DNA from 3 places in the Variovorax sp. OK605 genome. Region 1 is predicted to be linked to each of the others. Evidence: riboswitches for the same ligand, from Rfam matches in the RefSeq annotation. Region 1 holds a riboswitch; each other region holds the start of a gene.
The links. Region 1 has a riboswitch for glycine ahead of BM013_RS11180 (D-amino acid dehydrogenase). Riboswitches for the same ligand answer to the same signal wherever they lie in the genome.

Region 1 (4,428 bases):
TCGCCGACGCTCGGGCTGCTCTACATCACCGACCACTATGCGAGCGACGCGCAGGACATCCTCGACCACCTGAGCGCCGAGCTGCCCGAGGTCACCGACTGGTCGGGCACCGTCGGCATCGGCGTGTCGGCCAACAACGCCGAGTATTTCGACGAGCCCGGCATCAGCCTGATGCTGTGCGCGCTGCCCAGCGACCAGTACCGCGTGTTCTCGGGCGTGGCGCCGCTGGGCAACTCGGAAATGAGCGGCTTCGAGGCGCACACCGCGCTGGTCCACGCCGACCCCGCAACGCCCGACCTGGCCGAGCTGATCGGCGAGATGGCCGGGCGCACCGACACTGGCTACCTGTTCGGCGGCCTGACCTCGGGCCGCGGCAGCGCGCTGCAGTTCGCGATCGGCGGCAACGGCAACATCCGCGGCCACGGCGCGGCGGGCGGCGTGTTCTCGGGCGGCTTGTCGGGCGTGGTGTTCGGCGAGGGCGTGCGGCTGGTGTCGCGCGTCACGCAGGGCTGCCAGCCGCTGCGCTCGGGGGCGGGGCGCCAGCGCGAGATCACCGAGGCCGACGGCAACCTGCTGCTCAGGCTCGACGGCGAACCGGCGCTCGACGTGCTGCTGGCCGACCTGCAGGTGTCGCTCGAGCGGCCGCAGGAAGCCATCGACGCCGTGCGCAACACGCTGGTCGGTCTGGCCGACGCGGGCAGCGACGGCATCCGCCGCACCGGCGACCTGGGGGCCGACGTGCTGGTGCGCCACATCATCGGCCTGGACCCCACGCGGCGCGGCATCGCCATTGCCGACACCGCCGAGGCCGGCATGCGGCTGACCTTCTGCCGCCGCAACGCGCAGGCCGCCCGGGCCGACCTGATGCGCATCTGCGCGGAAATCCGTGAAGAGCTGGAGCCCGAAGAACAGACGCTGGCCACCGCGCGCGCCGTGGCCGCCGGCGAGGCCGAGGCGGCGCCGCACCCGGCGCGGCGCATTGCCGGCGCGGTGTACGTGAGCTGCTCCGGCCGCGGCGGACCGCACTTCGGCGCGCCGGGCGCCGAGCTGCAGATCGTGCGGCACGCGCTGGGCGATGTGCCGTTGGTCGGCTTCTTTGCCGCGGGTGAAATCGCCCGGCACCACCTGTATGGCTATACCGGGGTGCTGACGGTGTTCACCAGCAACGACTGAAGCGAACGCCGCAGTCCGGTCACCAAGCCATCAGGCGGTCAGGCCGGCTGCAGCACGCGCGGCTGCGGTGCCGGCATGCCGGTGAACGCGAAATCGACCTCGGGCGCCAGCCCGCTCACGATGCGCGCGATCGACTTGCCCGAGCCGCAGGCGTGGGTCCAGCCGAGCGTGCCGTGGCCGGTGTTGAGGAACAGGTTCTGCAGCTTCGTCTTGCCGATCAGCGGCACGTTGCTCGGCGTGGCGGGGCGCAGGCCGGTCCAGAACTGGGCCTGCGTGGTGTCGCCGGCGCCGGGGAACAGCGCTTCGACGCGGCGCACGATGGCTTCGCAGCGCACCTGGTTCAGGTCGCGGTCGTAGCCGTTGAGCTCGGCCGTGCCGGCGATGCGCAGGCGGTCGCCGGACTCGGACGTGTAGCGCGAGAACACCAGCTTGAACTCGTCGTCGGTCAGCGAGACCTGGTGGGCCTTGGAGGCGTCTTTCACGGGCAGCGTCACCGAATAGCCCTTGGCCGGGTAGATCGGCAGCCGGATGCCCAGCGGCGCCGCGAGCAGCGGGCTCAGCGAGCCCATCGCCATCACGAACGCGTCGCCGCGGATGCGCTGGAAGCGGCCTTCGTTGTCGGTGGCTTCGACGTGGTCGATCTTGCCGCCGGCTTCGCGCAGCGCGGTGATGGTGTGGCTCATCAGGAACTTCACGCCGGCCGCCGCCGCGAGCTTGCAGAGTTCGCGCGCGAAGCGGTTGGCGTCGCCGGATTCGTCTTCGGCCGTGAAGGTGGCGCCGGCCAGCTTCGGGCGGATGTGGGCGAGGGCGGGCTCGATCTTCACGGCCTCGTCGGCCGAGATGACCTGGCGCTCGCAGCCCAGGGCGCGCATCTGCTCGGCGGGGGCAAGGGCGCCGTCGAATTCCTTCTGCGTCGTATAGAAGTGCAGGATGCCCTGGGTGCGCTGGTCGTAGGCCAGATGGGTGTCGCGACGCAATTGCTGCAACATGTCGCGGCTGTATGTACCCAAACGAACGATCTGCTCGATGTTGTGGCGGGTGCGCGCCGGGGTGCATTCGCGCAGGAACTGCAGGCCCCAGAGCCACTGGCGCATGTCGGCGCGGATACGGAAGAGCAGCGGGGCGTCCTCCTTGCCCAGCCATTGCAGCACCTTGAGCGGTGCGCTGGGGTTGGCCCAGGGTTCGGCATGGCTGACCGAGATCTGCCCGCCGTTGGCGAAGCTGGTTTCGGCGGCGGGGGTGGCCTGCCGGTCGATCACGGTCACGTCGTGGCCGAGTTGCTGGAGGTAGTAAGCCGAGGTCACGCCGAGCAGGCCGGCGCCAAGAACGATCACGCGCATTTCAAGTACCTTTGAGGTTGCAGCGCTTGAACGACGGGCGTGGTGTGCTATTGAATCAATAGCAGGCAACCGGACGGCCGTGTCCAAGTTGCCGCTCCCCCTGTCCTCGGTACCTGAGAGATTCACCCGCTGCGCCCGCAGCGGGTTTGCTCCTTCGGTGCGTCACGGCCATGAAATGGCGTGGCGGCTCTCCAGACGGCGTTTCAGTTGATGCAGTACTGACCCCTTGCCGAAATCCTCCATCGGGACTTCGTCGGGCCGACCTGAGCGTTTATGGGAGTTTGCGCCTTCGGTAGGGCCACCGGGGTGGCCCGCTCTCCTGCAGTGGGCGCGATTGTAGGCGGGGGCTGCGTGGCTGCCAACCCGCCGGTTTTTGGGCGCCGGGCCGATGGGATAATGGCCGGTTGATCATTCGTGATTTGCCGCAGGGCGAGTTTTCACAACATAAAAGGGACCCCATGATCCTGGTTACCGGCGGCGCCGGCTTCATTGGCGCCAATTTCGTACTCGACTGGATCGCGAACAGCGACGAGCCGGTCGTGAACCTCGACAAACTGACCTACGCGGGCAACCTCGAGACCCTCGCGTCGCTCAAGGGCAACCCGAAGCACATCTTCGTGCAGGGCGACATCGGCGACAGCGCACTGATCGACCGCCTGCTGGCCGAGCACAAGCCGCGCGCCGTCGTGAACTTCGCCGCGGAATCGCACGTCGATCGCTCGATCCACGGCCCCGAGGATTTCGTGCAGACCAACGTGCTCGGCACCTTCCGCCTGCTCGAATCCGTGCGCGGCTTCTGGAGCGCGCTGCCGGCCGACGAGAAGACCGCCTTCCGCTTCCTGCACGTGTCGACCGACGAGGTCTACGGCTCGCTCTCGAAGACCGACCCCGCCTTCACCGAAGAACACAAGTACGAGCCCAACAGCCCGTACTCGGCCAGCAAGGCCGCCAGCGACCACCTCGTGCGCGCCTGGCACCACACCTACGGCCTGCCCGTGCTGACCACGAACTGCTCGAACAACTACGGCCCGTTCCACTTCCCCGAGAAGCTGATCCCGCTGATGATCGTCAACGCGCTGGCCGGCAAGAACCTGCCCGTGTACGGTGACGGCATGCAGGTGCGCGACTGGCTCTATGTGAAAGACCACTGCAGCGCCGTTCGCCGCGTGCTCGAAGCGGGCAGGCTGGGCGAGACCTACAACGTGGGCGGCTGGAACGAGAAGCCCAACATCGAGATCGTCAACACCGTGTGTGCGCTGCTCGACGAGCTGCGCCCCCGCGCCGACGGCAAGCCGTACAAGGAGCAGATCGCCTACGTCACGGACCGCCCGGGCCATGACCGCCGCTACGCCATCGACGCGCGCAAGCTCGAGCGCGAACTCGGCTGGAAGCCCGCTGAAACCTTCGACACCGGCATCCGCAAGACCGTCGAGTGGTACCTGGCGAACAGCGAGTGGGTGAGCAACGTGCAGAGCGGCGCCTACCGCGAATGGGTCGAGAAGCAATACGACGACGCAAAGGCCGCCACATGAAGCTGCTGCTGCTGGGCAAGGGCGGACAGGTCGGCTGGGAATTGCAGCGCAGCCTGGCGCCGCTCGGCGAACTGGTTGCGCTCGATTTCGACAGCACGGATTTCCGCGCCGACTTCAGCCGCCCCGAGCAGCTGGCCGACACGGTGCTGAAGGTGCGCCCCGACGTCATCGTGAACGCCGCTGCGCACACGGCCGTCGACAAGGCCGAGAGCGAGCCCGAGTTCGCGCGCAAGCTCAACGCCACGTCGCCCGGCGTCGTGGCCGAAGCGGCCCAGCAGATCGGTGCGCTGATGGTGCATTACTCGACCGACTACGTCTTCGACGGCAGCGGCAGCAAGCCCTGGAAGGAAGACGACGCGACGGGTCCGCTCAGCGTGTACGGC
Region 2 (4,428 bases), on a different contig from region 1:
GAGCGCGGCTACAGCTACACGGCCGCGGCCGGCCTGATGCTGGCGGCCACCGGGCTGTCGAGCGTGGTGCAGCCGCTGTTCGGCCTGTACGCCGACCGCCATCCGCGCAGCTGGCTGGTGCCCACGGGCTTCCTGGTGGCCGCGCTGGGCGTGGTGCTGGCGGGGCTGAGCCAGAGCTACCTGCTGACCTGGATCGCCATTGCGCTGTGCGGCCTGGGCATCGCGGCCTACCACCCGCCGGCCACGGTGGCGGCGCGCGCGGCGGGCGGTGCGTCGCAGAAGGCGATGAGCGTGTTCTCGGTGGGCGGCACCATCGGCGCGTCATTCGCGCCGGTGCTGGCGGCCACGGCGGTGGGCGGCGGCAGCCTGTCGCGCAGCTACCTGCTGGGCGTGCCGGCGGTGGTGATGGGGGTGGTCTGGCTGCTGGCCAGCACGGGGCGCGCGGGCAGCGCCGCGGCGGCCGCTTCGGCCGCCGCGCGCAAGGCCGGCGCCGCAGTGGCGAAGCCGCCCAACGACTGGCGCGCCTTCGGCTGGCTGGTGGCGACCATCGTGGGCTGGTCGATCCCGTACGTCACGGTGCTGTCGATGCTCTCGTTGCGCATCACGCGCGACCTGCACGGCACGGCTTTCCAGGGCGCCGCGGCGCTCACGGCCTTCACCGCCGCGGGCGCGGTGGGCACGCTGCTCGGCGGCTGGCTGGGCGACCGCATCGGGCGCATGGGCACCATTCGCGCGGGCTACCTGCTCGCCTTGCCGGCGCTGGCCGGCCTGGTGCTCGCGCCCTCGGCCGGCTGGGCGCTGGCCTGCACCGCGCTGCTCGGCATGAGCATGTTCCTGCCCTTCGCCGCGCAGGTGACGCTGGCGCAGGACTACCTGCCGCGCAACCCGGCCACGGCCAGCGGCATCACGCTCGGGCTGGCGCTGTCGGTGGGCGGGCTGGTGTCGCCGCTGTTCGGCATGCTGTCGGACGCGCGCGGCCTGGGCGTCACGCTGACCGCCGTGTTGTGCGTGCTGTGCGTGGCCACGGTGCTCGCGCTGCGGCTGCGCAACCGGTCGATGCAGCCGATGGGCGCGGGCGTGGAGGGTGCCGCGGCCTGAACGGGTTGAACGGGTTGAACGGGTTGAACGGGTTGAACGGGTTGAACGGGTTGAATGGGTTGAATGGGTTGAACGCGCGCGCAACCATTGGCTCATCCGCAAGGAAAGCGCAGGCGGCTGAGCTTGTGGCCCTGTAAGTCGAATGGTTCATGAAGGTGTCACCACTTGCAACGATGCTGCAGTCCTCGATTCCCCAAGGCTGTGGCTGCATGCTTCCCACCAAGACCGACAAGGCGCGCGACGAACTGCAGGGCGGCCAGCGCACGCTCACCCAGCGTGAGCGCGCGCTGCTGCTGATGGCCGACGGCCGGCGCTCGCTGACCGACTTCAGTCCGCTGTTCACCACCCGGGACGAGGCCGAGCAGGCGCTGCTGGCGCTGGTGCAGCGCGGCTACCTGCAGGACCCCCAGGCGGCCGCCGCCGCGGCAGCAGCCGCCGCGCAGGCGGCGCAGGCCCAGGCCCAGGCTGCGGCTGCGGCCGCCCCGGTCGCGGAACCGATCCAGGTCAGCACCTCGGCCGACAGCTTCGACGGCAAGCGCTCGCTGGCCACCACGCGCATGTTCCTGTTCGACATGTGCGAGCGCATGTTCGTGCGCCGCGACCCCAGGTTCGCGCTGCAGATGCGCGACGCCCTGCGCGAGGCGCGCGACCGCGACGCGATGCTGACCATCGCCGCGCTGATGCTCAGCGAGGTCGAGAAGACCGCCGGTCCGGAGCGCGCCGAATCGCTGCGCGAGCGCATCGACCGGCTGCTGCCGCCGGCCGAGATCGTTCACTGAAACAAAAACCTGGGCCCCGCGCGATCCACTACACTCGCCCGGGTCAGGAGAGAGCCCCGCACGACGGGGCCGCCGAAGGCGCAGGGGATTCCCGAACGCTCAGGCAAAAGGACTGACAAGGCGCCGGTGAACACCGGCGTTTCCTTGCTGGAGAGAGGCCGCGGCACCCGAAACGGTGCACCGGCCCACCGAAGGAGCAAACCCCGATCGTGGGGTGAATCTCTCAGGTAAAGCGGACAGCAGGGGTGGCCCATGGCTTGCGTCATGGATTTCGTCTGCCCCTTTTGCCCTCTGGAGAGCCCCGTGGCTGCTTCTTCCGCCTCCGACACCCTTCTCAAGACGCCGCTGTACGACCTCCACGTGGCGCTCGGCGCCCGCATGGTGCCCTTCGCGGGCTACTCGATGCCGGTGCAGTACCCCGCCGGCCTGATGGCCGAGCACAAGCACACGCGCGACGCGGCCGGCCTGTTCGACATTTCCCACATGGGCCAGCTGCGCCTGGTGGGCCCCGACGCCGCCGCCGCCTTCGAAACCCTGATGCCCGTCGACGTGGTCGACCTGCCCGCCGGCAAGCAGCGCTACGGCCTGCTGCTGAACGACGAAGGCGGCATCCTCGACGACCTGATGTTCTTCAACGAAGGCAACGGCTCGCTCTTCGTGATCGTCAACGGCGCCTGCAAGGTGGCCGACATCGCCCACATCCAGCAGAAGATCGGCGGCCGCTGCGACGTGCAGCCCCTACCCGACCACGCCCTGCTGGCGCTGCAGGGCCCGCAGGCCGCGGCCACGCTGGCGCGGCTGTCGCCCGGCATCGAGCGCTTCGTGTTCATGACCGGCGGCGCGGTGCAGATCGGCGATGACAAAGTCAAGGTCGACGCCTTCGTCACCCGCAGCGGCTACACCGGCGAAGACGGCTTCGAGATCTCGGTGGCCGCCAAGGACGCCGACGCGCTGGCCCGCCTGCTGCTGGCCCAGCCCGAGGTGAAGCCCGTGGGCCTCGGCGCGCGCAATTCGCTGCGCCTGGAAGCCGGCCTGTGCCTGTACGGCAACGACATCGACACCACCACCACGCCGGTCGAGGCCTCGCTCAACTGGGCGATGCAGAAGGTGCGCCGCGCGGGCGGCGCGCGCGAAGGCGGCTTCCCCGGCGCCGCGAAGATCCTGGCGCAGCTGGCCGCGGCCACCGCGGGCGCGGCCGGCCACACCGACCACGACACGCTCAAGCGCAAACGCGTGGGACTGGTGGCGCTGGAGCGCATTCCGGTGCGCGACGGGACCGTGCTGCAGTCCTTCGAAGGCCATGACATCGGCATCGTCACCAGCGGCCTGCTCGGCCCGACGGCCGACCGCTGCGTGGCCATGGGCTACGTGGCCACCGCGTTCTCGCAGCCCGGCACGCGCGTGCAGGCCATCGTGCGCGGCAAGCCGGTGCCGATGGAAGTGTCCACCATGCCTTTCGTGCCCACCCGCTACTACCGTGGTTGACGCGGCTGACGCGGTTGATGCACACCGAGCCCCGTTAGGCTCTGCACCCCGAAACATTTTTTCCACGAGGAGTTTTCCATGAGCATCAAGTACACCAAGGACCACGAATGGGTGTCGGCCGAAGGCGACGCGGCCACCGTCGGCATCACCGTGCATGCGCAGGATGCGCTGGGCGACGTGGTGTTCGTCGACCTGCCTGAAGTCGGCAAGAGCTTCGCGCAAGGCGAAGTCGCCGGCGTCGTCGAATCGGTCAAGGCCGCCGCCGATGTGTTCATGCCCGTGTCGGGCGAAGTCACCGAAGTGAACGAAGCGCTGCGCGCCGACCCCTCGCTCGCCAACAGCGACCCGCTGGCCAGCGGCTGGTTCTTCAAGGTCAAGCTGAGCGAACCCGCGCAGCTCGACGCCCTGCTCGACGCCGCGTCGTACGACAAGTTCGCCGCCGAATCCTGAAATGATGTTTGCCCCTCGGCTTGCCACTTCGTGTGCTTCTCCATCCCCCATGGGGAAGGCGCGGTCCGCCTTGGGGCGGCCCGGCGGCGACCGCTGAGTTCTTTTATTAACGCCGATAGACAGTCACCGCCATGCCGACGCCCGCCCTTCCCTCTTTGCAAGAACTAGAGAACGCCGAAGAATTCCTTGCCCGCCACATCGGCATCGATGCGGCGGACGAGGCGCGCATGCTGCCGGTGATCGGCTCGACGACGCGCGCGGAGCTCATCGACGGCATCGTGCCCGCGGCCATCCGCAGGAGCAAGCCGATGCGCCTGCCCGCGCCGGTGACCGAAGCCGACGCGCTGGCCGAGCTGAAGGCGATGGCGTCGAAGAACAAGGTGTTCAGGAACTTCATCGGCCAGGGCTACTACGGCACGCACACGCCGGGCGTGATCCTGCGCAACATCCTGGAGAACCCCGCCTGGTACACGGCCTACACGCCCTACCAGGCCGAGATCTCGCAGGGCCGCATGGAAGCCCTGCTGAACTTCCAGACGATGGTGTGCGACCTCACGGGCATGGCCATCGCCAACGCGTCGATGCTCGACGAAGCCACCGCCGCGGCCGAGGCCAT
Region 3 (4,428 bases), on a different contig from region 1:
GTGGCGGGCAGCGCGCCCGCGATCACCTGCAGCAGCGCCGACTTGCCCGCGCCGGTGTCGCCGTACAGCAGCGTCACGCCGGGGCCGATGGCGGCGCTCCAGTTCGAGGCGATGGCGGGCTGGCCGGGGTACGCGAAGCCGAGCGCGCCGATCTGGAGGAGGGGGGTAGGTGGGTTCATGGTCGCGGCCGACTGTACCAAGCGAGCTTGTGCAGCCGGCCGCACGAAAGGCGCCCGCCGTGGCTACCATTCGGCTCCATGAAAAAGCTGCTCGCCACCGGTCTCCTCGTGTCGTTGTTCGCCGGCCCGATGCTCGCCGCGCCGTCCGCGCAGGTGTTCGAGGTGGTGAAGAAGCCCGAGTCGGTCGATGCGCAATGGCGTGCGCGCCTGTGCGCCCTGCTGCCGCAGCCGTGCGACGTGCAGCAGCTGGGCCTGTACCGCCCACGCGGCGCAACGCCGGGCGATTTCGTCGTGCTCTCCGCGCAGCCGCTGGCCATGGCGCGCGTCAAGCGCACCACCGACGCGAAGGGCTGGCAGCTCGACCGCATGTACGAATTCCCGGCCTACGCCGAGTCCGTCAGGAAGGAGGACAACGCGGGCGCGCCCGAGACCCGCCTGTCGCTCGCGCCCGCGCTCTATCCGCTGGCCGAAGGCAAGTGGGCGGTGGCCGTGCTGCAGACCGTGTCGGAGATGTACTCGGGCGGCGGCGCCTCGTTCGACACCGCCGACTTCGTGCCGCTCGAGGACGGCAAGGCCGTGCACGAAGACATTCCCTTCTCGTGCTTCAAGATGATCCGCGCCTGCTTCAGCGAGAAGGAATACAAGACCTCCAGGCACTGCCACGACGAGAGCAACGGCAGCCTGCGCATCGCCTACGGCGAAGCCGCGAAACCCGGTGGCCTGTACGACTGGCAGTACACGTGGCTGCAGACCGAGTGGGGCCAGAACGAACCGCAGAGCGCCGCGGTCAGCTCGCGCATCCGCTTCACCGCGAAGACCACCGAGCGCGCGGGCTTCTGCGGCGGGCCGCAGTAAATACAAAGGCGTACGGCGCACCGTGTGCGCGGCGCACGCGCACCGTGCGCGCAGCGGAGGGCCACGCGCATCGCGCCGAGTGGCACGCAAACTGCTTTGGAGAAATCCATCCAGGAGAAATGCCGGCTCGATGCTTCGAGTTAGTGCATTACCGAAGGCGATAGCCCAGAACGCTCAGGTCCCAAGACTGGATTTTTCTAACGCTGGAGAGCGCTGACCGGACCCGTTGCAGGGACCGAGGGCAGCCGCCGAAGGGGCAAGCCCTGTGCGATGTGCGCGCGGGGTGAATCTCTCAGGCAAAAGGACAGCAGGGGCACGCCGCGCAGAGCGCGGGGTGTCCGTGTTCGCTTCCGGAGCCTCCTTGTTTCCATGACTTGTTTTCCGCAACGCCACACGACGCATGTGTTCCTGGCGTTGCCCGTTTTCGCGTCCCCCTTTTTCAACCGGAGAACTGACCCATGCTGACGAAACGACGACTGAAAGCCATCTTCGCGGGCGCCCTGCTGGCCGCGGCGGCAGCCACCACCTTCGCGCAGGACACCGGCAAGGTGCTGCGCCTGGTGCCGCAGTCCGACCTGAAGATCCTCGACCCGATCTGGACCACCGCCTTCATCACGCGCAACCACGGCTACATGGTCTACGACACGTTGTTCGGCGTGGACGAGCAGGGCAAGGTGCATCCGCAGATGGTCGACAAGTACACGACCAGCCCCGACGGCAAGACCTGGACCTTCACGCTGCGCAAGAGCCTGGCCTTCCACGACGGCAAGCCCGTCACCTCGGAAGACGTGCTCGCCTCGCTCAAGCGCTGGGGCCAGCGCGACGGCCTGGGCCAGAAGATGTTCGCCGCGCTCGACAAGGCCGAGGCGGTCGACGCCAACACCTTCAAGCTGGTGTTCAAGGACACCTTCGGCATGGTGCTCGACGCGCTGAGCAAGCCTTCGTCGAACCCGCCTTTCATCATGCCCGCGCGCGTGGCCGCCACGCCCGCCGACAAGCAGATCGACGACGCCACCGGCTCGGGCCCGTACATCTTCAAGAAGGACGAGTACCGCCCCGGCGAGAAGATCGTCTACCTGAAGAACACCAGGTACGTGCCGCGCACCGAGGCGCCCTCGGGCACCGCCGGCGGCAAGAACGTGTACGTCGACCGCATGGAATGGATCATCCTGAAGGACGCGCAGACGCAGGCCAACGCGCTGGCCAACGGCGAGGTCGACATGATCGAGTGGGTGCCCTCCGAGCAGTACACGGCGCTGAAGAACAACCCCGCCATCACGCTCGACAGCCCGGTGTCCAAGGGCTCGTTCGCGCTGCACCTGAACCACCTGATCCCACCCTTCGACAACCCGAAGATCGCGCAGGCCGCGTTCATGGCCATCAACCAGGAGGCGCTCATGCGCGCCCAGCTGGTGCACAAGGAGCTGTACAACAGCTGCGCCTCCATCTACCCGTGCGGCTCGACCTTCGCGACCGACAAGACCGGCTACTTCACCGGCAAGCCGCAGTTCGAGAAGGCCAAGGCGCTGCTGAAGGAAGCCGGCTATGACGGCAAGCCCGTGGTGCTGATGTTCCCGGCCGACTTCGCGGTGCTCAACAAGTTTCCGCCGGTGATGGCGCAGCTGCTCAAGCAGGCCGGCTTCAACGTCGACATGCAGTCGATGGACTGGCCCACGCTGGTCACGCGCCGCGCCAAGAAAGACCCGGTCACCAACGGCGGCTGGAACCTCTTCATCACCGGCTGGGGCATTGCCGACAACATGAACCCGATGTTCTTCGCACCGCTCACCGGCACCGGCGACAAGGGCTGGTTCGGCTGGGCCACCGACGACAAGCTCGAGCAGCTGAAGTCGGAGTTCCTCGCCACGGCCGACGAACCCAAGCGCAAGGAACTGGCCACGGCCATCCAGCAGCGCGTGTACGACACCGGCATCTACGCGCCCATCGGCGAATACAAGCCGCTCACGGCCTACCGCAAGGGCGTGGTGAGCGGCGTGGTGCGCTCGCCGGTCGGCGTGTTCTGGAACCTGAAGAAGAACTGAGCCCGCCTCACGGGACCCGCCCATGCTGCTCTTTCTTGCACGCCGCATTCTCTCGACCGTGCCGGTGCTCGTCATCGTCGCGCTGATCGTCTTCCTGATGCTGCGGCTCGCGCCCGGCGACCCCGCGGCCGCCATCGTGGGCGACAGCGGCACCAGCGAGAACATCGCCAGGGTGCGCGAGCAGCTGGGCCTGAACCAGTCGCTGCCCGTGCAGTTCTTCCACTGGAGCGCGCAGCTGCTGCAGGGCAACCTGGGCGAGTCGTACTTCATGAAGAAGACCGTGACCGAGCTGATCGGCCAGCGCATCGAGGCCACGGTGTCGCTGGCCGCGGTGACGCTGGTGGTCACCATCCTCATCGCGGTGCCGCTGGGCGTGATCGCCGCGTGGCGCCATGGCGGGTGGCTCGACCGCATGCTCATGGGCTTCTCGGTGATGGGTTTCTCGATACCCGCCTTCGTCATCGGCTACGTGCTCATCTGGATCTTCGCGCTGCACCTGCAGTGGCTGCCGGTGCAGGGCTACGCGCGGCTGAGCCAGGGGCCGCTGCTGTGGCTCAAGCACCTGATCCTGCCGTCGATCACGCTGTCGATCATCTACGTGGCGCTGATCGCGCGCGTCACGCGCGCGGCGGTGGCCGAGGCCATGACCGAGGACTACATCCGCACGGCGCGCGCCAAGGGCATATCGGAGACGCGCCTGCTGATGCGCCATGCGCTGGCCAACGCGGCGATTCCCATCGTCACGGTGATCGGCATCGGCATTGCGCTGCTCATCGGCGGCGTGGTGGTCACCGAGACGGTGTTCGCCATTCCGGGGCTCGGCCAGCTCACGGTCGACGCGGTGCTCTCGCGCGACTTTCCGCTGATCCAGGGCATCACGCTGTTCTTCTCCGTCATCTATGTGCTCATCAATCTGCTGATCGATGTGAGCTACCTGGTGTTCGACCCCCGCATCCGGTATTGAACCGCCACGAAGAAATACCATGACCGATTCGTCTCTTTCCCTCGCCCCCCCGGGGCCTGCATCCGACGGCGCCGTGGAGGCACTGCCGCCGCCCAGGCGCCGCTCGCTGCTCAAGCGCATCCTGGCCAACGGGTCGGTGCGCGCCGGCGGCGGCGTGCTGGTGCTGCTGGTGCTCATCGCGCTGGCCGCGCCGTGGCTCGGCACCATCGACCCGACCGCCATCGACCCCGGCAGCTCGAACATCCTGCCGGGCACGCGCGGCGAGTTCAACAGCCTGGCCGGCGACACCTTCGAGCACCTGTTCGTCATGGGCACCGACAGCCTGGGCCGCGACATCTGGAGCCGCACGCTGTACGGCGCGCGCGTGTCGCTCACCGTGGGCATCGCG

Region 2: linked by a shared signal. The riboswitch ahead of gcvT (glycine cleavage system aminomethyltransferase GcvT) and the one ahead of BM013_RS11180 (D-amino acid dehydrogenase) in region 1 are both predicted to bind glycine.
Region 3: linked by a shared signal. The riboswitch ahead of BM013_RS05510 (ABC transporter substrate-binding protein) and the one ahead of BM013_RS11180 (D-amino acid dehydrogenase) in region 1 are both predicted to bind glycine.

The regions. Positions count from the first base shown of each region.
Region 1 is NZ_FOWL01000003.1:635,284-639,711, reverse strand. It holds gene BM013_RS11185 (FIST signal transduction protein) at 1-1,173, shown strand, start outside; gene BM013_RS11180 (D-amino acid dehydrogenase) at 1,212-2,513, opposite strand; glycine riboswitch at 2,604-2,718, opposite strand; glycine riboswitch at 2,755-2,845, opposite strand; gene rfbB (dTDP-glucose 4,6-dehydratase) at 2,972-4,045, shown strand; gene rfbD (dTDP-4-dehydrorhamnose reductase) at 4,042-4,428, shown strand, end outside.
Region 2 is NZ_FOWL01000014.1:163,617-168,044, reverse strand. It holds gene BM013_RS30185 (MFS transporter) at 1-1,098, shown strand, start outside; gene BM013_RS30180 (hypothetical protein) at 1,308-1,877, shown strand; glycine riboswitch at 1,912-2,002, shown strand; glycine riboswitch at 2,015-2,127, shown strand; gene gcvT (glycine cleavage system aminomethyltransferase GcvT) at 2,181-3,362, shown strand; gene gcvH (glycine cleavage system protein GcvH) at 3,441-3,812, shown strand; gene gcvP (aminomethyl-transferring glycine dehydrogenase) at 3,944-4,428, shown strand, end outside.
Region 3 is NZ_FOWL01000002.1:240,652-245,079, forward strand. It holds gene BM013_RS05500 (ABC transporter ATP-binding protein) at 1-179, opposite strand, end outside; gene BM013_RS05505 (hypothetical protein) at 258-1,034, shown strand; glycine riboswitch at 1,228-1,352, shown strand; gene BM013_RS05510 (ABC transporter substrate-binding protein) at 1,493-3,076, shown strand; gene BM013_RS05515 (ABC transporter permease) at 3,099-4,040, shown strand; gene BM013_RS05520 (ABC transporter permease) at 4,060-4,428, shown strand, end outside.